Regions from separate parts of the Alteromonas sp. CyTr2 genome, predicted to be linked through region 1. Evidence: predicted binding sites of a transcription regulator. Region 1 holds the regulator's gene; each other region holds the start of a gene.

Evidence for each region. Region 1 encodes MetJ, which represses methionine synthesis genes. Its sites were predicted from a motif close to TAGACGTCTAGACGTCTA; they were not measured.
Region 2: the regulator MetJ is predicted to act here: its motif matches at 3,116-3,133, upstream of thrA (bifunctional aspartate kinase/homoserine dehydrogenase I).
Region 3: the regulator MetJ is predicted to act here: its motif matches at 1,306-1,323, upstream of metA (homoserine O-succinyltransferase).
Region 4: the regulator MetJ is predicted to act here: its motif matches at 4,274-4,291, upstream of serA (phosphoglycerate dehydrogenase).

Annotation. Positions count from the first base shown of each region.
Region 1 is NZ_CAMZMZ010000009.1:32,062-37,752, reverse strand. Features, by position in the region: gene priA (primosomal protein N') at 1-810, opposite strand, end outside; gene rpmE (50S ribosomal protein L31) at 1,277-1,489, shown strand; gene QME20_RS07265 (hypothetical protein) at 1,695-2,012, opposite strand; gene QME20_RS07260 (malic enzyme-like NAD(P)-binding protein) at 2,692-3,927, shown strand; gene metJ (met regulon transcriptional regulator MetJ) at 4,091-4,423, opposite strand; gene metF (methylenetetrahydrofolate reductase) at 4,585-5,472, shown strand.
Region 2 is NZ_CAMZMZ010000025.1:6,324-12,014, forward strand. Features, by position in the region: gene QME20_RS13380 (LysR substrate-binding domain-containing protein) at 1-307, shown strand, start outside; gene QME20_RS13385 (excinuclease ABC subunit UvrA) at 389-2,929, shown strand; gene thrA (bifunctional aspartate kinase/homoserine dehydrogenase I) at 3,308-5,691, shown strand, end outside.
Region 3 is NZ_CAMZMZ010000005.1:112,034-117,724, reverse strand. Features, by position in the region: gene QME20_RS05065 (homocysteine S-methyltransferase family protein) at 1-299, opposite strand, end outside; gene metA (homoserine O-succinyltransferase) at 303-1,241, opposite strand; gene QME20_RS05055 (DUF2802 domain-containing protein) at 1,353-1,787, opposite strand; gene QME20_RS05050 (chemotaxis protein CheW) at 1,847-2,338, opposite strand; gene QME20_RS05045 (chemotaxis protein CheW) at 2,356-3,162, opposite strand; gene QME20_RS05040 (ParA family protein) at 3,170-3,934, opposite strand; gene QME20_RS05035 (chemotaxis response regulator protein-glutamate methylesterase) at 3,963-5,093, opposite strand; gene QME20_RS05030 (chemotaxis protein CheA) at 5,122-5,691, opposite strand, start outside.
Region 4 is NZ_CAMZMZ010000057.1:1,322-7,012, reverse strand. Features, by position in the region: gene QME20_RS18955 (HDOD domain-containing protein) at 1-752, shown strand, start outside; gene QME20_RS18950 (DUF481 domain-containing protein) at 886-1,689, shown strand; gene QME20_RS18945 (DUF481 domain-containing protein) at 1,903-2,661, shown strand; gene serA (phosphoglycerate dehydrogenase) at 2,788-4,017, opposite strand; gene rpiA (ribose-5-phosphate isomerase RpiA) at 4,366-5,022, opposite strand; gene QME20_RS18930 (5-formyltetrahydrofolate cyclo-ligase) at 5,113-5,691, opposite strand, start outside.

The DNA.
Region 1 (5,691 bases):
ACCAAAGCGCTTTTCAAAGCGTGACACCGTTTGCGGCGTAAGCCCAATTTCTGGCACAAGTATAAGCACTTGTTTTCCGTCGCGCAGTAAGGGTTCGATGGCTTGAAGGTACACTTCCGTTTTACCGCTACCGGTAACCCCTTCAAGCAAACTTACAGCGAAATTGCCCTGCTGACGATTAAGTGCGGCAATGGCAACCGACTGCTCAGTATCTGGAATTGGCTTTTCAGACACCGATAACGAGGCAAGCCAACTGCCTGACTTAAATTCAGGCGCGACTTCTTCAATGCTTATCAATGACTTTTCGACAAGTGCTTTGACCGCAGGTGCGCCATACTGCTTGCGCGCTTGGGACGCTAATAAGGCACCACCGGCCATTGCAGTAAAACAGGCTTGTTGTTTAGGCGCCCGCGATAACGTGTCTGCAGTCGTTTGCTTACCTTCTTCGGTAAGCATTAACATGTCTTGGGGTGTTGGCGCTGCTGACTCGCCTTTGCGTAATAAGACAGGCAGCATGGCGTGTAGCACTTCACCCGGCGCATGATGATAGTACTGCCACAGCCATTGGGCCATTTTCAGCAGCACCCCATCTATAATAGGGCTATCGTCCAGTACCGACTCAATAGCTTTTAGCTTATTGGAGTTTTCAATGTCGCTTTCAGTTTTGTGTAGGGTTTCAGCAACTACGCCCACAAGTTTGCGCGGACCGAAAGGCACAACCACTCTTACACCCGCACTTAGCGCGTTTCCGTGGGTATACGTGAAAAGTTGGCGCAGTGGCACTGGCACGGCAACTTGGATAAAGGCCATTGCGAAGGTTCTACCTTATTTGACGATTGTTACAGCGCGTAATGCGCTTACTAAGCTTCTTATGTTGAAACTAATTATACTGAGGCTTCTTGCAGACCTATACGTTACAGCAATTTACGCTGCTAACAGCTAGCTACACATTTTGCTATTAGCGCATGATTTTGCTACTAGAGCTATGGCCTAGCCTTGAAACACAAATATTTAAACATACTTTACAGGTAAGCATAAAAGGAATGTTTTTTGTTTGGCCTTTTTATACGGCTACCTTTTTATACGGCTGCCTTGTCTAGCTCTCTTGTTTAGCATTTGGCCAAAAACCGCTTGATCAAGGCCCTGCCATCCTTTATTATGCGCCGCTCTTTTGCGATAGGCTGTTCTTTGAACGACTTATCATTTGAATTAAGTAACGTATGGTGTGCGACTTCGGGTTGTATAGCGATACGGCCTTATTATGTGAGGTAACCCAATGAAACAAGATATCCACCCAAAATACGAAGCAATCACAGCAACTTGCTCATGTGGTAACGTAATGAACATTCGCTCTACGCTTGGTAAAGACATCAACCTAGACGTATGTTCTTCGTGTCACCCATTCTACACTGGTAAGCAACGTAACGTTGACACTGGTGGTCGTGTTGATCGCTTCAAGAAGCGTTTCGGTGCATTAGGCAAAAAGTAAGCCTGATATCGAGTTCGAAAAAAGCGCCTTTATGGCGCTTTTTTATTGCTTAAAATTCACGCTTCACACAAACAAGGTGTGCCAAACAGCGCTTTACCGCCGTTATCCTACGTCAGGCCAGTACCTAGCCAGTGTAACAAGCCCTGCAACTCGCCTTTCTGAAAACGTTTTTAGCTTAATTTGCAACATTCAGCGTAACCTGAACTCAGTGAAGGTTTTTAACATTAGATAAATGCCTATCCCAATTGCCGCCACTCACTTTCTTACACTCTTCTTCGCTATCAAAATAAATACCAACGGGTGCTGACTTAATTGACGCTAAAGCAATATTCACTTGGTTTATGAAGTCTATATCCCAACCATTAGTTAACGCCCGCTGCTTCTCCTGCTCAGTATTAAACACGGCAATCACTTGCGGCGCTCTCCAATGCCCTACGTGAGTTAGCCAAACAAATCCATTATTGGTAGATTTTACGCTTTCGCACACATCGGTTAGCACGGTTATTAGTTTTCTTTCTGTCATATCCTCGCCTTCAGCGCGAATTTTGAGTGGGCTTTCACAGGATTTTATCAGAAATATTGGATGGAGAATTAACGAGGTGTCTCCCTGCGTTCTATTTTCCTGATTTGGGTTTCTGTCCAATGCATTTATGAGAACGTAGATCCCTTTGATAGCTTTGTTTTCATCCTCCACACAATAGACCTACGGAATGCTATGGCAAGTCAAAATAAATAGCATGAATGGCAATTATAGCCCCATTTTACTGGTCTAATTAGTATGCCTAACCTACATTGGTATATGAGAATTCTGATCAGATATGTACACAGTGATAGGCTGTGTTAGAGTTGCGATCGGCACTTTGATAGTGAGCATTAATTCTGTGAATAATGCATTACTTTCAAGACTTGTGGCGCTTTTGGGTACATAAACCTGAGGCTTGTATCCATTAAGGTATGTGAACAAAATCAGTAAAGGTTAACGCCTAGTCTGCTTTTCCACATGCCACCTTGGGGCCTATTGATGATTGCTGTAAAACAAAGATCAACAAGCCCTAGTGCTAACAACTATTTATAATCACTTTTGTCATTACTTGGTTGTAACGCGCTTACGTTTATCTACCTATAACTATAACGACAATAAAATAGCTACAGAGCGTGAACGAAAACACCGATGAACCCTACATCTAAGGATACCTTTTTACATGTCAGATTTTAGACAACGCGCACTCGACTATCACGCCAAACCCACACCTGGAAAAATCCGCGTAGAGTTATCTAAGCCAGCAGACAGCGTCGATGACCTTGCTCTTGCCTACAGCCCAGGCGTTGCCGAGCCGGTCAGAGAAATTGCTGAAGATGCAGATAACGCCTATAAGTACACGGGTAAAGGAAACCTGGTTGCCGTTATCAGTAACGGAACCGCAATTTTAGGGTTGGGTAACCTAGGCCCACTGGCATCGAAACCTGTTATGGAAGGTAAAGCCCTTCTGTTTAAACGCTTTGCTGGCCTGGATGCCATTGACATTGAAGTGAAGCATCGTACAACCGAAGAGTTCATTAATACAGTAGCGAATATCGCTGACACATTTGGCGGCATTAACTTAGAAGACATTAAAGCGCCTGAATGCTTTGAGATTGAACAAGAGCTAATTAAGCGCTGTAAAATTCCGGTATTTCATGATGATCAGCACGGTACCGCTATTGTAACTGCAGCGGGCATGCTTAATGCTCTGGAAATTCAGGGTAAAAGCATAGAGAGCGCTAAAATTGTGTGTATGGGTGCCGGTGCAGCAGCGGTCGCTTGTATGGAACTGCTTATAAAGTGTGGTGCCCAGCGTGAGCGTATTTATATGCTAGACAGAAAAGGCGTTATCCATACTCGTCGCGAAGACTTAACTGAGCACAAAAAGCTATTTGCTAACAATACTGACAAGCGTACGCTTGAAGATGTAATGGAAGGTGCGGATATTTTTGTTGGTGTGTCTGGACCGGATGTTTTACCACCAGAAACACTGGCCTTGATGGCTGAAAACCCAATTGTATTTGCATGCTCTAACCCAGATCCTGAGATAAAACCTGAACTTGCTCACGAAGTACGTAAAGATCTTATCATGGCTACCGGACGCTCGGACTACCCTAACCAGGTTAACAACGTACTGTGTTTCCCGTTTATTTTCCGTGGAGCACTAGATGTTCGTGCAACGGCCATTAACGATGAAATGAAAGTAGCGGCAGTAGAAGCCCTTCGTGCTATCACGAAAGAGCCTGTACCAGAAGAAGTACTAGCTGCCAGTAAGAGTACTAGTCTGACATTTGGTAAGGAGTACATTATTCCTAAACCTATGGACCCGCGTTTATGCGAGCGTATTGCTACCGCCGTATCTAAGGCTGCGATTGAATCTGGCGTTGCACGCGTGCCTGAAAGCCCAGAAGAATAAAATTCTGGCGCATAAGGCAAAAAAATGGAGGGGCTAGTGCTCAACCTTTATTTGCTAAAAAGTGCGCTTCGAGAATACAAGTACATAAAAAACGGCGCCGTGTTGTAGGTTACCAACTAGCAATAACTTACAACAAAGCGCCGTTTCTCTTTAATACCAAATATCAGTCGTCTTCCGACACATCGTTTTCGAAGCTTGGATCAATGCCCATTTCTTCCATAATGCGTCTTGCTTCAGCCGGTACGCGATTGGGATTGTCTTTGCGCAGGTCATCATCGTTAGGCAATGGTTGACCGGTAAACGCATGCAAAAATGCTTCGCACAACAGTTCTGAATTAGTGGCGTGACGCAGATTATTGATTTGGCGGCGAGTACGCTCATCAGTAAGCGCCTTAAGCACATTAATAGGTATAGAGACAGTGACTTTCTTTACCTGTTCGCTCTTCTTGCCATGCTCTGCGTAGGGGTGAATATATTTACCGTTCCATTCTGCCATTGTACTAACTCGGTCTACTCTTTTTTATGTTATGAAGAGAAATTCTAAACAAGTTCACGAAAAGGTCAATTGAGCAGTGTAAACCTCTTGACGTCTAGACATATATTCTTTAATTTAGACGTCTAAACGTCTATAAGAATACATTTTTGAGAGAAAAAGCCATGGTTTCTTACGCACAAGGTATCGATGCATTAAACCAGTCCCTGTCGGAACTGCGTGATATTGATGTATCTTTTGAATTCTTTCCGCCTAAAACGGAAGCCATGGAACAGACCCTGTGGAAGTCAGTTGAACGTCTCGCGCCACTAAAGCCAAGCTACATGTCGGTAACCTACGGCGCGAATAGCGGTGAGCGTGACAGAACCCACGACGTTGTAAAACGCATTCAGCAGCAAACCGGTGTAGCAGCTGTTCCTCACTTGACCTGTGTTGATGCTAGCCGAGATGAACTTAAACAAATTGCTAAAGACTACTGGGATTCAGGCATTCGCCGTATTGTTGCGCTTCGTGGCGATTTACCGCCAGGAGTAGAAAAGACAGAGATGTATGCCTCTGATCTTGTTGCCTTGCTAAAAGACGTTGCCGATTTTGATATTTCTGTTGCTGCCTATCCAGAGAAGCACCCTGAAGCACCAAATGCGCAGTTTGATTTACTAAACCTTAAGCGCAAAGCAGAAGCAGGTGCCACAGAAGCGATAACCCAGTTCTTTTTCGATACGAGTGTGTACCTTCGATTTAGAGACCGTGCAGCCGCAGCGGGTGTCGACTTAGATATCGTTCCGGGTATTTTGCCGGTAACCAACTACCAAACACTGGTGAAATTTGCGGGGTTCACAAATGTTCATGTGCCGGGATGGTTGCACAAGATGTTTGACGGCCTTGATGCCGACGACCAAGCTACCCGTAATCTTATAGGCGCTAACATTGCTATGGACCAAGTTAAAGTACTCGCTAAAGAAGGGGTAAAACACTTCCATTTCTATACTTTGAACCGTAGTGAATTGAGCTACGCCATCTGCCACATGCTCGGCGTGCGTTCAGGCGCTTAATAAATAACGACAATCAGGACCGTGCTTACGTTGTTTAATGAAGTACTCCACAAAAGGCGCAGTCAATGCGCCTTTGTTGTATAAAGCCTGCATTAAACTTTGCCACCAAGGCCGCCCGCAGTTACCATCTGATATAACATGTAATGAACTATCGATGCTTTATAACAGTACGCATAGATAAAACCGCGCTGTTTACCATTTACACGGTATCGTCAGGAG
Region 2 (5,691 bases), on a different contig from region 1:
GGGGTCACAGCCATATTGGCGTTTACTTATCGATAATAAAATTCAATCAATTTCTGTACAGGGGAGAGTACGGTATAACAGCGGGAATGCCCTATGCAGCGCTGCGATTGCTGGTTTAGGTATTGCACAACTACCTGGGTTTTACGTGCGCAAAGCACTAGCCTCAGGTCAACTAATAGAACTGTTCCCTGAGTATAAAGACAAGCAAGAGGCTATTTGGGCGGTATTTCCTTCAAATCGAAATGTTGCACCTAAAATTAGATTGCTGGTGGATTTTTTAGCTCAACATCTCATATCAGACAGCTGACATGCTTGTTTAAAAATAGTGATCGAAATACAGCGCCTGTATCTAAGTATTCTTTAATAAAGGTGATATGCAGGTGATGAAGTGCACAATGATGAGGGGAAAATTCACGTACGCGGCGCCCGTGTACACAACTTAAAAAATATCAGTATCGATATACCTCGAAATGAAGTGGTAGTGTTTACCGGTGTATCTGGCTCAGGAAAATCTTCTTTGGCTTTCGGTACGCTTTACGCAGAAGCTCAGCACCGTTATTTAGATTCAATATCACCTTATGCCAGACGGTTAATCGAGCAGGTGGAAAAACCTGATGTAGACGCAATAGAAGGCTTACCGCCTGCTGTGGGTCTGCATCAGCGCCGGGGCGCCCCTTCAGTACGTTCTTCCGTTGGCAGTATCACCACGCTTTCTAATAGTCTGCGAATGCTTTATTCCCGGGCCGGGGATTATCCCAAAGGGCAGAGCATTGTCTACGCAGACGGGTTTTCTCCTAATACGCCCGAAGGTGCATGTGAACATTGTGACGGTATTGGAAAAGTTTTTGACACACAAGCGCATCGCCTTGTTCCCGACGACAGCCTCACTATACGTGAGGGCGCTGTGGCAGCTTGGCCTGGCGCGTGGCAGGGCAAAAATCTTGTAAGGGTACTGTTATCGTTAGGTATTGATGTTGATATTCCATGGCGTGATCTACCTCAAAAAACCCGTGACTGGATTTTATTCACTGATGAAATGCCTCAGTTACCCGTCTATCGAAACTATAATTTAGCGCAAACCCGAAAAGCACAACAAGAAGGTGAACCTGCCAGCTACAATGGCAAGTTTATCAGCGCGCGGCGTCATGTGCTCGATACTTTCAAAACGTCTCAAAAAGAGAAAATGAAGCAGCGAATTGCTCCTTTCATATCTGTTGAAGCATGTCCGGTTTGCAGTGGAAAAAAGCTCAAGCAAAATGCGCTAGCAGTGAAAGTTGACGGTTTAGATATTATTGAGTTTTCAAGGCTGCCATTACAGCAAGTTCACGAAAAGCTTCAGGCGTTAAGAAATTCAGTTGACGGCGATACGTCAGAGCGTGGTCAGGTAATACGCAATATTACGGGCGACATTATTGAAAGGGTGAAACCCATAATAGCGCTTGGGCTTCATTACCTTTCATTAGATAGAAGCACAACAAGTATCTCAGTAGGAGAACTACAGCGATTACGTTTGGCAACTCAGCTTAAATCGAACTTATTTGGCGTTGTCTTTGTTATGGATGAGCCTTCATCCGGTCTTCACCCTCGCGACGTAGAAGGGCTTATTCGAGCGCTTCACACTATTACAGAAACGGGAAACTCACTGCTTGTTGTTGAGCACAATCCTTACGTTATCAAAGGTGCTAACTGGGTTGTAGACGTAGGGCCGAGAGCTGGAGTGAACGGCGGTGAGCTTGTTTACAGTGGGCCGGTTAAGAAGCTGGCAAGCATAAAAAACTCCCCAACGGCAGACTATGTTTTTAACAATAAAGCCCTAAGTCAGCGTATCAAACGTAATTCGTCAGGGGTATTACGATTAAAAGACGTGTCTAGAAATAATGTCAGCCATGTTGATATTGATATTCCTCTTGGTGTGATGACCTGCGTCACAGGCGTTTCGGGCTCTGGAAAATCGAGTTTGATTAGCCAAGCATTGGTTGAGTTGGTCAAAGATGGTTTAAGTACAGCCGAGAAAGAAGGGAAGCGAGCGCAAGAAACAAGAGAAACGAAAGAACTGCTTACTGACGCCAATTCGCTTCTTGCTCAAGACGCTTTTTCGCATGAAAGTGAGCTGCAGCAAGGGCGAATTGAAAGCGGGCTCGAAGCGTTAAGCCGTATAGTTGTGGTAGATCAGTCTCCCATAGGCAGGACACCTCGTTCAACATTGGCAACCTATACCGGTATATTTGATCAAATCAGAAGTTTATTTGCTTCAACCGAAGCAGCAAAATCCCGTGGGTACGATGCGGGTCATTTTTCGTTTAACGTCGCAAAAGGGCGATGCCCACATTGTGAAGGTTTGGGTGTGGTATCGGTAGAACTACTGTTTATGCCGAGTGTTTATTCCCCCTGTACCGTTTGTAACGGTAAGCGTTTTAACGATAACGTACTGGAAGTCGGTTACAACGAACACTCTATTGCTGATGTACTATCGCTTACGGTTGAAGAAGCGCTATCTGTATTTAATAGTAATCAAGTCATTACGCGGGGGCTTCAAACACTAATGAATGTAGGGCTTGGCTATTTAACCCTGGGGCAAAGTGCTACTGAATTATCAGGCGGCGAGGCGCAGCGCATTAAATTAGCGTCAGAACTTAAACGTGCTCAAAATGCTAATACCCTTTATGTGCTCGATGAACCTACAACAGGTTTACACCTTTCAGACACCTCGCTACTTATGCAGCATTTAACCACACTAGTTGAAGCGGGGAATACGGTGGTGATGGTTGAGCACAATATGCAGGTAGCTGGGGCTTGCGATCACATTATAGATATGGGGCCAGGCGCAGGTGATGAGGGAGGAGAAATCGTTGCAGAAGGTAGCCCAGAGGAGGTTGCTGAGATCCAACAAAGTGCAACAGCCCCTTTTTTGAAGGCGAGTTTGGCCTAAAGAAAGGTTTTCACTGGATGAGTTCTGTTTGAATGATCTTAGAAATAAGCAGGTTTTAAAGCTATCAGAGTACTAGTAAGTCGACTAATAACAGCTTGAACTCGTATTTGTACCTTAAAAAGAAATATTAATTGAAGAGTGTTTCATATTTTGCAACACAGTGTAGTGAAAACTGCGGTTGACATATAGACGTCTATACGGCAAATTGCTCGTATGAAAAAGATTCTACTTACTCGCACCACCATTATGTTAATTACCACCTTAAAAAGGGCGGTCGCTGACTAGTGCAAGTAAGCAAAAGACAACGAAAGCCCGCCTAACACAGAGCGGGCTTTTTTTTACACACGTTTTAGCATGCGTAACCTTAAGGAGCAGCATATGAAAGTCTTAAAGTTTGGGGGTTCTTCTCTAGCCGATGCACCGCGATACATGCGCGTTATGGAGATTAGCACGGCGACCCACCAAACCGACGGTGCTGCGGTTGTACTCTCTGCCCCAAAGGGGGTAACGAACGCGCTTTCACTACTATGTGAACAAGCAGCCGCGGGTGAAGATTTCCAGCCGTTATTCAATAAGTTGAACGACACGGTTACCGGCATCGCCAACAACCTAAACGAAGAACTCGACGGGTTTGCACATGCAAGCGTGGTAGAATTCATTAATGGTCACCTTTCAGTATTAAAACAGCACCTTGAAGGTATCAAGCTGCTTGGTGTTGCACCTGATAATGTTGCTGCCGGTATTCTAAGTATTGGTGAGTACATCTCGGTGACGCTTTTTAGCGCTATTCTATCGGCTAAAGGTATCGCTAATCGCGTTATCGACCCGGTTAAGTATGTGCTTGCCGAGGGCGATTACCTAGACAGCATTGCCGATGTATCGCTTAGTAAAGCACGCTTTACTGATGTGCCTACTGACGGCAGTGAATTTCTTGTCATGCCGGGGTTTGTTGCTGCTAACGAAGCGGGCGAGAAAGTCACGCTTGGGCGTAACGGCTCAGACTATTCAGCGGCCATTTTAGCGGCGTGTATAGACGCAAACTGCTGTGAAATTTGGACAGACGTAGACGGTGTTTATAACGCTGACCCAAATCAAGTTGAAGGGGCAGTGCTGTTAGACAAGCTTACCTATCAAGAAGCGATGGAGCTGTCTTATTTCGGTGCCAAGGTACTTCATCCGAAAACTATCGGTCCTATTGCCCAACACCACATCCCTTGTTTGATCAGAAACACGCTAAACCCAGCTGCGCCAGGTACGCTAATCAGCAATGAAAAAAGCGAGGTGTGGACGTCAGTTAAAGGTATTTCACAGCTTGATAACGTCACCATGTTTAACGTCGCAGGTCCTGGCCTTAAAGGCATGGTAGGTATGGCAAGTCGTGTGTTTGAGGTGATGTCGAACGCCAATATTTCAATAAGCCTTATTACCCAGTCTTCTTCAGAATACTCAATCAGTTTCTGTATCCAAAGCAAAGACGCCAGCCGAGCGTTAACGCTTCTTGAAGATGCGTTCGCGCTAGAGCTTCAAAATCAATTGCTAGATCCTATTGAAGTGCGTCATGACCTAGCCATTGTTACTTTGGTTGGTGACGGTATGCGTCAAACCAAAGGGTTGGCTGCGCGTTTCTTTAACTCGCTTGCCCAAGCGCGGGTGAACAACGTTGCTATTGCTCAGGGCTCTTCAGAGCGCTCTATTTCAACGGTAATTGAGAGCAAGCGTGCTAAGAAAGCGGTAAAGGTTATTCACCAGAATTTTTTCTCTGACCGCCATACCATTGACGTATTCCTAGTAGGGTGTGGCAATGTGGGAACCGAACTGCTAGGCCAAATTGAAAAACAACAGCCTGCGTTGTTAAAACGCAATGTTCAGCTGCGTGTTTATGGCATTGCGAACAGTCGTAAACTGCTGTTAAACAGCCAAGGTATTGATTTAAGCGGTGACTGGAAATCGGCACTTGAATCGGCAAGCGAAGGATTAAGCGTAGAGCGCCTGCATCAGTTCGCTAACGACAATAGTCTGGTAAACCCAGTGATTGTTGACTGTACTAGTCACGAAGCGATTGCACAGCAATATGTAGATATGATGGAAAGCGGTTTTCACGTGGTAACGCCAAACAAAAAGGCGAATACCAGTGAGATGTCTTACTATCGCAAGCTTCGCAAGACCGCGCAATCGACAAATCGTCAGTACCTTTACGAAACCACTGTCGGCGCAGGGCTACCGGTTATTGATAACTTGCAAAAGCTATTCAGCGCTGGCGACACCTTACACCGCTTTGAAGGAATTCTATCGGGCAGTTTGTCTTATGTATTTGGCAAACTTGAAGAGGGCATGAGCCTGTCGCAAGCGACACAAACAGCCAAAGACAACGGTTTCACAGAGCCTGATCCGCGCGATGACTTAAGCGGCATGGACGTAGCGCGCAAGCTGCTTATCATGGCTCGTGAAGCTGATTTAGCGTTAGAACTATCTGATATTGAAATTGAGTCTGTATTGCCAAAAGGTTTTGCCGAAGAGTGTTCAATTGACGAGTTTATGCAGCAGCTGCCAGAGTTAGATGCGTCGTTTGGTGAAAAGGTTGAAGCGGCTAAAGCAGAAGGTAAAGTGCTTCGTTATATCGGCAGCATTGAAGACGGAAAATGCAAAGTAAGCATTCAGGCTGTACCGGCAAGTAACCCTCTTTCGCAGGTAAAAGACGGTGAAAACGCGCTGGCGATTAACAGTGACTACTATAGCCCAATCCCTTATGTAATTAGAGGATA
Region 3 (5,691 bases), on a different contig from region 1:
TCGTAATCGGCCATAGCGATAGTCGTAGCATTAAACGTATTCGTTTCAATAATGTCCGCGCCAGCTTCAAAGTAATCACAGTGAATTTGATAGATGATATCGGGCTGGGTAAGAACCAGCAAATCGTTGTTACCCTTAACATCGCAGTGCCAGTCGGCAAACTGTGTTCCGCGATAATCTTCTTCTTCTAACTTATGGCGCTGGATCATGGTGCCCATGGCGCCATCTAATATAAGGATGCGCTTTTTAGCGGCTTCTGTAAGCGTTGCTTGCGCGCTAGAATTTGGTCTTTGGCTCACGTGCTACCTCTTTGGCTGTGACTTTTCAGCAAGCTGACTTAAATCGTAAGGCGTGGTCTGATAGACATAATAATTCAGCCAGTTTGTAAACAATAGGCTACCGTGTGAGCGCCACTGTACAATAGGAGACTTGGCTGGATCATCCCCTTCAAAATAGTTTTTTGGAATTACTGGCGTTTGTCCCGCGGCAATATCTCGAAAATACTCATCTTTAAGTGTATCTGGATCGTATTCCGGGTGACCCGTTACAAATACCATGCGCTTATCTTCTGACGCCACAATATAAGCGCCTACATCGTCAGACTCTGCAACAACACTAAGTCCATCGACGCTGTTATACAACGAGGTGTTAATATGCCCATAACGGGAATGTGGTGCGTAAAAAGAAGGATCAAAGCCCCTTAATAGCTCATTATTCGGGTCATTCACTTTGTGTTTAAAGACACCTGAAAACTTTTCGTCTCTAAGCTCTCGTGTAATGCCGTAAAAGTGATACATGGCGGCGTGAGCAGCCCAACATAAGTAAAGGGTTGAGTTCACGTGACGCTGCGCCCACTCCAATATGGTGGTCATGGTTTCCCAGTACTTTACTTCCTCGTAATCGATAAGCGCGAGAGGCGCACCGGTGACAATGAGGCCATCGTATTTCTTATTCGCTACCGCTGAAAAGTCGTGATAGAAAGCATCCATGTGCGATTGCGGGGTATTCTTTGGCGCTTGATTATCAATTCGAATTAAATCCACGTTTATTTGCAGTGGCGTGTTCGATAACAGGCGAAGTAACTGTACCTCTGTTTCTATCTTGTTCGGCATTAAATTAAGAATACCGACTTCAAGAGGACGAATATCCTGATTGGCAGCCCTGTCCATGTCCATGGTAAAAATGTTTTCACCTAGTAGTACATTCTGCGCGGGTAACTGCTCAGGAATACGAATTGGCATAGAGGGCTCCAGTGATAAATTACAATATCTGTATTGTGTCTATAACTGGCGATATGTCAACATCTTTACGTCTAGACGTCTAAACGTTTTTTTCTCTGGTGCTCAAAAATACTAATTATTTTGTTTATGCACCATTACCAACATCTCAGCTTCGGCACGAGGAATGTCGCAGGCTTCAATAATTTCATCAATGCTAGCGCCTTGCTTGACTAAGTCCGCCGCACGCTGATATAGGCGTAGGGAAGGATCTTGAAGCTTGAGTTCTCGAAGCTGGTTTTCAATATCAGTTTGCTTTTCGTCTAACTCTTGAAGGTGTCGAGTGATCACCAAGGTGCGTGCTTGCGCCTCAGTTTGTTGATTATTTGCATTTTTAGCAAGGGCTTCAGTGCGGGCAATAGCCTCTGCGTTAGCATGTTCGCTTTCGCTTAATGCAGAACGCAACTGCTTAATGTGTGAATACAGCACACCCATCGCGGCGATGAGTATAACTACAAGAATACACAGTATGAGTTCTAATAAGGTAGGTGCAGCAAGCTGCCAATCCATGGACATAACCCTTGGGGAAATGTAGGCAATATTATAATCAATACCGCCTATTCATTTATTTAGATGTTGCTAAGCTCATCCCACTCTTCGTCGCTTAACAATTTATTAAGATCTACAAGAATAAGCAGTTCGCCGTCGCGATTACTTACACCTTGGATAAACTTAGCACTCTCTTCAGTACCTACGTTAGGGGCACTGTCAATCTCTGAAGATTTCAAGTAAACCACCTCAGCGACACTATCCACCAGAATACCAACCACCTGCTCGTCAGACTCAATAATAACGATACGGGTATTGTCAGTAATTTCTGTTGGCGGTAATCCGAAACGAGCACGTGTATCAATAACCGTTACTACGTTACCACGCAGATTGATAATACCAAGTACATAGTCAGGTGCACCGGGTACAGGGGCTATTTCGGTATAACGCAAGACCTCTTGAACTTGCATCACGTTGATACCGTAAGTTTCTTCACCTAAGCGGTACGTTACCCATTGAAGGACTTCGTCGTTGCTGTCGGTGGCGTTATTATTTATTCTTTCGTCGCTCATGAACCTGGCTCCCAATACTATGGCGTCTGGTCGTTACTGCCTAAGCCTTTGTTAAGCATAGATATTAATTCTTCAACGTCAATTAACGCGCACATTTTTTCTTTAACCATCCCTGCTAACCAGGGACGCTTACCTGTGGACTCGCGCCATTTAACATCATCGGTAGTCAAATTGACCGTATTGACTAGCTTTTCACTAGCCAGACCCCACGCACTTTCCCCTAACATTATAAGATATCGGTAGTTAAGCGATTGTGCGAGGTTTTCGTCATATTTTTCTGGCATTACCCATTTTGCAGAGTCAACAACACTTAGTTTAGACTCTCTGTGCAACATTACACCCATAAACCAATCAGGTTTTCCAAATAAAGGGCCAATCTTCTCAATTTGGTGGATCCCACCTAGCGACGTCAAAGGCACCGCAAGTGTTAACCCTGCAACCTCAAAGAATAGCGCCTGAAAGCGAAAACCGAGAGTATCCTTTAGTGGAACTTTTGTTTTTTCAGCGCGGTTTAACGCAGCTTCTTGTTCATTTTCTACTAAAGTTTCTGCGTGAGACTGTTGCTGTTCATCTTCAATTGTCTCTGCTTTTTGCGTTTCAATTAACGATGTAACCTTTTCCGCTATCACTTCTTGTTCATTCGATTGCGGCTCACTTTCATTGGCGGTAGAAGCAAGTGCCGTTTCAGCCATCTGCTGAGAAGCCTGCTCGAGCAATTTTGCCGTGCGCGCAGTCACATCTTCCGGTGCTTCTGGCTCTTTGAGGAGGCTATCAAGGTATGCCTCCATCACTTCTTCACGGGCAAAAGGCGATTGCTTGCTCATGTTCTCGTTATTTCTCCAATACCGCTAATAGTTTCTCGTACGCAGACACACCACGTGTTTTGGGGTACGCTGCGGAAATGGGAAGCTGTACTAAACTTGCATCCCTGAAGTGCGTATCGACGGGAATAACCCCTTCCCACACGCGCTCACCATAGTCATTCATTAAGCGCTTTCGCGATGCAAGCGCCGCGTTAGTGCGCTTATCAAACATAGTTGGAATAATCACAGTATCAAAGGATTTGTCCAACGAACGTCCCATAATTTCCATGGTACGAATCATTCTGTCTAGCCCTTTAAGCGCCAGATACTCCGTTTGGGTAGGCACGATAACCTTGTCACACGCTGCAAGAGCGTTAACCATCAGCACCCCAAGCACTGGAGGGCAATCGATGATAGCAACATCAAATTCTCCTGCTATTTTTGCCAACGCTTTTTTTAGGACTAAGCCCATACCTTGTTCGCTACCCATCGTTCTATCTAAGGTCGCGAGCGCCATTGTTGCAGGAAGCACATATAAGTTGTCTAACTTTGTCGGGCACAGACAATCCATAACATTATCGGCCGTAATGTCATTAGACTTAATAAAAATATCGTAAACTGAATGACTTGACGCTTCTGCATCGATACCGAAGTAATAACTCAGCGATGCATGTGGATCAGTATCAATCATGAGCACTCGCTTGCCTTGCTGTGCAAGCAAGCCGCCAAGGCTCACCGTAGTGGTAGTCTTTCCTACACCACCTTTCTGATTCGCTACTGTCCACACTTTCATATTTGCTGTTCCATTACTGTTCAAACTGCTATCGCATTTCGGTTTGAACGCAACTGCTCATATCATCAATGTTTATATTTTTACTGGATATATTGGCAACGGCTACGGCTTGAGGCATACCGTACACAACACAGGAATCTTGGTCTTGAGCCCAAATCGTTGCGCCTTTTTCCTTGAGCATTCGGCATCCTTCTCTGCCGTCAGCTCCCATACCCGTTAATATAATTCCTAATACATCCCCACCATAAGCTTTAGCCAGAGAACTGAAAGTGAGATCAACACTGGGCTTATAATTCACCTTGTCACTCGCACTTGCATCAACAATGGCAATGCGTTTATTCGCACCTATGGTTTCTAGCAACATTTGCTTCCCACCGGGAGCAAGATACGCATGACCTGGCTTTAGAATGTCGCCGTGCTCGGCTTCTTTTACTCTAATCTTACAGTTTGTGTCTAAACGCTGTGCAAATGCCGTAGTAAATGTTCCAGGCATGTGTTGTACAAGCAAAATGGGGTATGGAAACTCTGCAGGTAAAGGAGACAACACTTTTTGAAGCGCCACAGGCCCGCCTGTAGAAGCCCCAATTGCCAAACACTTGTAGTGCTTTCCCGTCGCTCTTACAGACGAAACGGTTGGTTGTTTGGCTGCGTCTTTATGCCCTGATAGCAACCCTGATGTTTTAAAAAACGCCTGCTTTGGCGCATTATCAGGAAGCTTTCTTGCCTCTGTAGAGCGAAACGACGGACGCTTAAGACCAATACCACGACGCGCTATTAAGCGTACTTTTGTACACAACAAGCGCGATGCGTCTTTTCTGTCCTGCGCGATATCTTCAAATTTCTTCGGTAAGAAATCGAGCGCGCCCGCTTCTAACGCATCTAATGTCGCTTGCGCACCATGATGCGTAAGCGAAGAAAACATAAGAATAGGTGTAGGCCGTTTGTCCATTATGGCCTTTACAGCTGAAATGCCGTCCATGACAGGCATTTCAACATCCATCGTTATCACATCCGGCTTAAGCGCTTCTGCTTTTTCAAGTGCATCGCGCCCATTTCTCGCTTCCCCAACAACTTCAAGTTCCCTATCGCCATCGAGTATTTCTTTTACTCGACGACGATAAAAAGTCGAGTCGTCCACGACAAGGACTTTAAAGACCATGGATTATTATTCCTGTTAATTCATCGCCTTACTTGATGGGTTTACGCGCATACCGTTTAAGCAGGCTCGGAATATCTAAAATTAGTGCAATTCCACCGTCTGACGTAATCGTGGCTCCCGCCATACCAGGCGTGCCTTGCAATAATGCATCAAGAGGTTTAATAACCACTTCTTCTTGGCCTATTAGCGCGTCTACTACGAATCCTACTTGTTGTGTACCAATTTGCACTACAACAACGTGTCCCTTTTCTCTATCGATGTTTTTGGGACCTCGAATCAACCATTCACCAAGGAAGAACAACGGAATTGCTTTTGAACGAACTATCATTGTTAGCTGGCCATCGACCGTGTTGGTCTTTTTGATGTCCATATTTATTATTTCGTTCACCGCACCTAATGGTAACGCAAAGGTTTGTTTTCCTACAACAATCATTAGCGTCGGAAGAATGGCTAGCGTTAGCGGAACTTTGATATCCAGTCGCGTGCCTTTTCCTAGCTGTGAATCTATGTTCACGGTGCCGTTAAGTTGGTTAATTTTAGTCTTAACCACGTCCATGCCCACACCGCGGCCAGAAATATCACTAATTTCTGTTTTGGT
Region 4 (5,691 bases), on a different contig from region 1:
CAACATTAGACGATCCCCGTTCCAGCGCCGAGGATATTGGCGAGCTTATAAGTGCTGATCCCTCTCTTACCGCGAAGGTACTAAGGCTGGCGAATAGCTCGCTGTTTCGGTTTCCTTCTCAAGTAGAATCTGTTGCTAAAGCAATCAGTGTGATTGGAGGCGAAGCCCTGTATAACTTGGTAATTGCAGAAACTGCCAGCACAGCATTTAAACGCTTTGATACTAAGTTAATAAATTTAGACAAACATTGGTATGCATCAGTGTATTGCGGCATGGTGGCCAAAAGTCTTGCGATGAGACTTAACGTGCGCGGAGCAGAACGCTTCTTTGTAATGGGTATATTGCAAAACTTAAGTGAACTGGTCGTGGCCAAGAAAGAAACTAAACGCTATCAGTCATACCTGAATGCTGAGACGAACGGGTTACCGCACGTTAATCAGTTGGAGCATTTCGGTTTTACGTTTGCTCATTGCAGCGGTATCATACTAGAAAATTGGCACTTACCTATTGGGTTGTACTATCCGGTAACGTTCATGAATGATGAAGCTAAACATAAATCTGATGTAGATATCTGCGTCCTGTGTTTAGCAAATCGAATTACGGTAAGTCAGTTAAATAAAGAAAGTTACGCTGACATTGAACTTTTTACCCCTGAGATAGCCAATACAGTAAGTCTCAACATGGAAGTGATAAGCAATTCAATTGAATACGCCGAACAAGAAACGGCAAAAATTGTGTCGCTTATTCACTGAGCTTTCGGTGCAACAACTTCGTTACTTTACTGATAATTAGCAAAATGTAGTAAAGCTCATCCAGAGGATTGGTATAACAAGCGTCGTACTAAGACGTAATCTAAAAACTATAAAGCTCAACGTAAATCAGATTATGTTCAAAAAAATCTTCCGGCCAAGCATTGTTGTTGGCATTGTTTGTTGCTGCGCGTGTGTGCACGCAAGTGCGAGGGATCTTATACAAACCCTCTATCACGCAGACTTCACGCCCGACACCGATGACGAAATTCCTCGTTTTACACTAGACGGTGAACTAGGTGTACTTGTAAACACCGGAAACACCTCAGCTGCCAGTGTGAAAGCCGCGGTCAATGCGGACCATGAAACAGAAAATTGGAGCAGTATCTACTTCGCAGAGTTGCTCTATAAAGAAAGCGGTACGCCAACAACAGAGCGGGACATCAGCGCCCAGCGCTTTTTCACTAGCGCGCAGTTCGACTATAAACTAATGACGCCTGGTCGCCGTCTTTTTATGTACGGTGATTACGAAGACGATCAATTTACCGGTTACGATCACCGTGCTTCGCTGGCAGCGGGCTGGTCTCAGCGCCTCTGGCGCAGTGAAGACAGTGAGTTTCGCTATAGCATTGGTCCTGGCTACAGTTTTATTGAAGCTGAAGAAGATAATGAAAGCGTAGTCAACGATGGCATCATTGTAAGAGCGTCCGCCGAATATAAATACCACTGGAGTTCGGGCGCCAAGTTAAGGCAGTTTGTTAGCACTGAGGCGGGTGAAGAAAATATGAAATCGCGCTCAGAAACTTCGCTTTCAGCCAACGTATTCGGTTCACTGGCGATGAAGTTATCCTTCATACTAAACCATGAAACAGACACCGCCGAAGATGTCGCAGCCTTAAGCACAGAGACCTCCGTGGCGCTGGTCTATCAGTTTTTTTAGTCAATTAGTGTAAATTAACGGGTTATCTTTGGCATTTTACCGTGTTCGCATTGACTGAGAGCTTTGAAAATGTACACTGCGCACCGTTGTTTGCAGTGCTTGCCGCCTCGCGGCACTGTCTAGCAGATCTCTTTAAAAACTCGTGTTGTACCGCCTTGCAGTTCAAAAGGTATCGAGTACAACGAATGGACCGATAATCAATAGGATTGTTCAATGAAAAAGCAAGTGCTTGCATCTTTAGTTGCAATTTCTCTTTCTCCAGCCGCTTTCGCTCAAGACGATGAAGTTAAGCCTTTTACAATGGAAGGCGAACTAGGTTTTATTTCGACTTCAGGTAACACTGAAACCACGTCAATCAGTGCGGGTATACAGGCTCACCAAGAGCTTGAAAAATGGAGTAACGACTACGTTTTAAAAGGTCTGTACAAACAGGAAACTGTTCAACAAGAAAATGATGCAGGCGAGCAAGAAGATATCGAGTTTACTTCTGCACAGAAGTTCTTTGGTTCAGCCCAGGGTAACTACAAACTAGAAAATCCTGATAACCGTTTATTCGGCTTCGCTTCATATGAAGACGACCGCTTTAGTAACTTTAATTACCAATCAACTATTGCGGCGGGTTGGAACCAAAAAGTACTTGAGAACAAGCGCCACACCCTTGAATATTCAATCGGTCCTGGTTACTCATTCATCGAAACTCAGGATGGCGAAGATCTTGACAGCGTAATCGTTCGTGCGTCATCAGCTTATTCTTGGAAAATTTCTGATACGGCTAAATTTACGCAAACAGTAAGTACCGAAGTGGGTTCTGACAACACGAAATCTCGTGCTGAGTCTGCACTTACAGCTACAATCAGCGGTAACCTTTCAATGCGTCTTTCTTTCAAACTTGATCACAACACCAATGTTGACGACGACGTTGAAAAACTAGACACAGAAACTGCAGTTAGCTTAGTCTACAACTTCTTCTAAGCCTACCTTATATGCTCAGCGCACTGAAGTAGGGCTGGGCACTTCAACGCATTGAAGTAAAATCACAGGCATAAAAAAACGCTGCACATTGTGCAGCGTTTTTATTTAGTCTTAAAACAACTCTTCTTAGTGAAGAATACGTGTCTTAATTGTGCCATCAATTTGCTGAAGCTCCGCAAGTGCTTCATAACCACGGTCTTCTTTAACATCAACTACTACATAACCAATTTCTGCGTTAGTTTGTAGGTACTGGGCTTCGATGTTGATGCCTTTTTCTGCAAACGCTTGGTTAATCTGAGTAAGAATACCTGGCTGGTTTTTGTGTACGTGAAGTAGGCGTGAACGACCAGTATGTTCTGGCAGTGACACTTCAGGGAAGTTAACGGCTGACAGCGTTGAACCGTTGTCGCTGTACTTCGCGAGTTTACCCGCCACTTCAATACCAATATTTTCTTGCGCTTCTTGCGTGCTGCCGCCCACATGCGGGGTCAGAATGACATTATCGAACGCGCGAAGCGGCGACTCGAATTCTTCAGTATTAGATTTAGGCTCAACCGGGAATACATCAATAGCAGCGCCGTTTAGTTGGCCGCTTTCCAATGCCTTCGCAAGCGCATCGATATCTACCACAGTACCGCGAGACGCGTTAATCAAAATGCTGCCTTTCTTCATTTGAGACAGTTCTTTTTCACCAATCATATCTTGAGTTTGTGGTGTTTCAGGAACGTGAAGTGAAACAACGTCAGAGGTATTAAGCAGCTTTTCAAGCGATTTTACTTGGGCAGAATTACCTAGCACAAGCTTGTCTTCGATATCGAAAAATTGAACGCGCATACCTAGGTGTTCAGCAAGAATACTCAGCTGTGTGCCTATATGACCATAGCCAATGATACCAAGTGTCTTTCCGCGGGCTTCATATGAGCCGACTGCCGTTTTTTCCCACTCACCGCGGTGAGCCTTGGCATTTTTACTCGGCACCTGGCGAAGTAAAAGGATAATTTGGCCAAGTACAAGTTCTGCAACCGAGCGAGTGTTGGAAAATGGCGCGTTAAACACGGGAATGCCGCGGCGTTGTGTGGCTTCAAGATCAACTTGGTTGGTGCCAATACAGAAACAACCGATAGCCACAAGCTTTTGTGCTGCTTCAACTACCTTCTCTGTAATTTGAGTGCGCGAGCGAATACCAACAAAGTGGGCGTCTTTAATTTTCTCAATTAACTCGTCTTCAGGAAGAGAGGTCTTGAGAAATTCAATATTGCTATACCCATTGCTTTTTAGTGTCTCCAAAGCACTTTGGTGAACACCTTCCAACAACAAAATTCGGATCTTATCCTTCTCTAATGAAACTTTGCTCATGAACTCGCTATCTCTCACTGATGTAATTTTGGTTTGCTTGCACCGCCAATTCAAGACTCTCAGAAACCTGCCAGTATGAAACACAAAGCTGTGTATAACCTGCGCTGCAACGACATCGCTTTGCAGCTCTGAAAGCCTTGCTTGGGCGTTATTGCTACCAAGCTTTTATAATCACGTTGATTGCTTTCGTTATTAAGGAATTGGCCTTAACTAACGTAAAAGTTGAGACGCTTAGTGAACTTCTTTTAAGGACATCTAGACGTCTAAACGGAAACTAACAGAAAACGCGTTAAGTTGAAAGTAGTATTTTGTATAGCTTTTCACCGCACTATACGTCTTACTCAGTTATCACTTAAAGGTTTCAACACCACTATCTGTAGCACTTAGCACTATGTCCGCGCCTCGTAGTGCGAAAATGCCGTTCGTTACCACGCCAGGAATATTATTTATTTTTTGTTCTAGCTCACGAGGATTTAGAATCTCAAGGTTGTGAACATCTAAAATAACGTTGCCGTTATCGGTGACAACACCTTGTCTATATTCAGGATCGCCACCAAGCTTTACTAGCTCTCGTGCTACGAAAGAGCGAGCCATGGGAATAACTTCAACGGGAAGGGGGAACGAGCCCAACACAGGAACGCGCTTGCTTTCATCAACAATACACACAAACGTGGTCGCCGCACCGGCTACAATTTTCTCGCGAGTGAGTGCTGCGCCTCCGCCTTTAATCATATGCTTGTGTTCGGTCACTTCATCGGCACCGTCGATATAAACCGATAGATTGCTGACTTCGTTTAACTCGAATACCTCAATGCCTAAGGCTTTTAAACGCTCGGTAGAGGCTTCTGAACTTGATACTGCACCTTCAATTTTGTGTTTAATTTTACCGAGTTCTTCAATAAAGAAATTTACGGTAGAACCTGTACCCACACCGACAATGCTGTCTGCTTCAACATATTCGATGGCTGCTTTGGCTACGGCTTGTTTTTTTGCGTTCTGATCCATTGTCATTCTCCGACTTATTGTGTTCGCAAGTGTAACTTATAAGCGCACGTGAACCCACAAGTTCGTATGTTCAATTTGTTATAATGACTATCACGGTTTAGTGAATTGCAGTGTGCGCGAGGGCGTCACGATGGCATCAAGGGGGACATCCCATGGTGCAACGGGCAGAGCATCTACTTCTTGAATGTCGTGGGCAATACCCACTAACTTAGGCGTTTTACTAACCGAAAATGAATGTGAATCTGGCGCGCGTTGGGTAAAACTCAAAGTTCGGTCGTAGTAGCCGCCCCCCATACCCAGGCGATTGCCGTTTACATCAAACCCTACAAGCGGCATAAGAATAACGTCGCATTGCCTAACAGGAACGACGTTTTCACACGACAATACTGGCTCTTCAATGTTGTACTTATTCTTCACCAATTGAGAGTGCTGGGTATAAGACAAAAATAACAAATGTCCTTTACATACGGGGTGTAATACAGGTAGAGCGAATTTTTTATCATGTGAAGACTGCCAAATAGACTCGATAAAATAGGTTAAATTGACCTCGCCATCGTTAACCAAATATCCGGCTATGGTCGTGCTGTTATCAAGAAAGGGCAGTGTACGTAGTCGTGAAGCAATGCGCTTAGCGGCGTCCGTATGTTGCTGGTTAGTTAACCCTCGGCG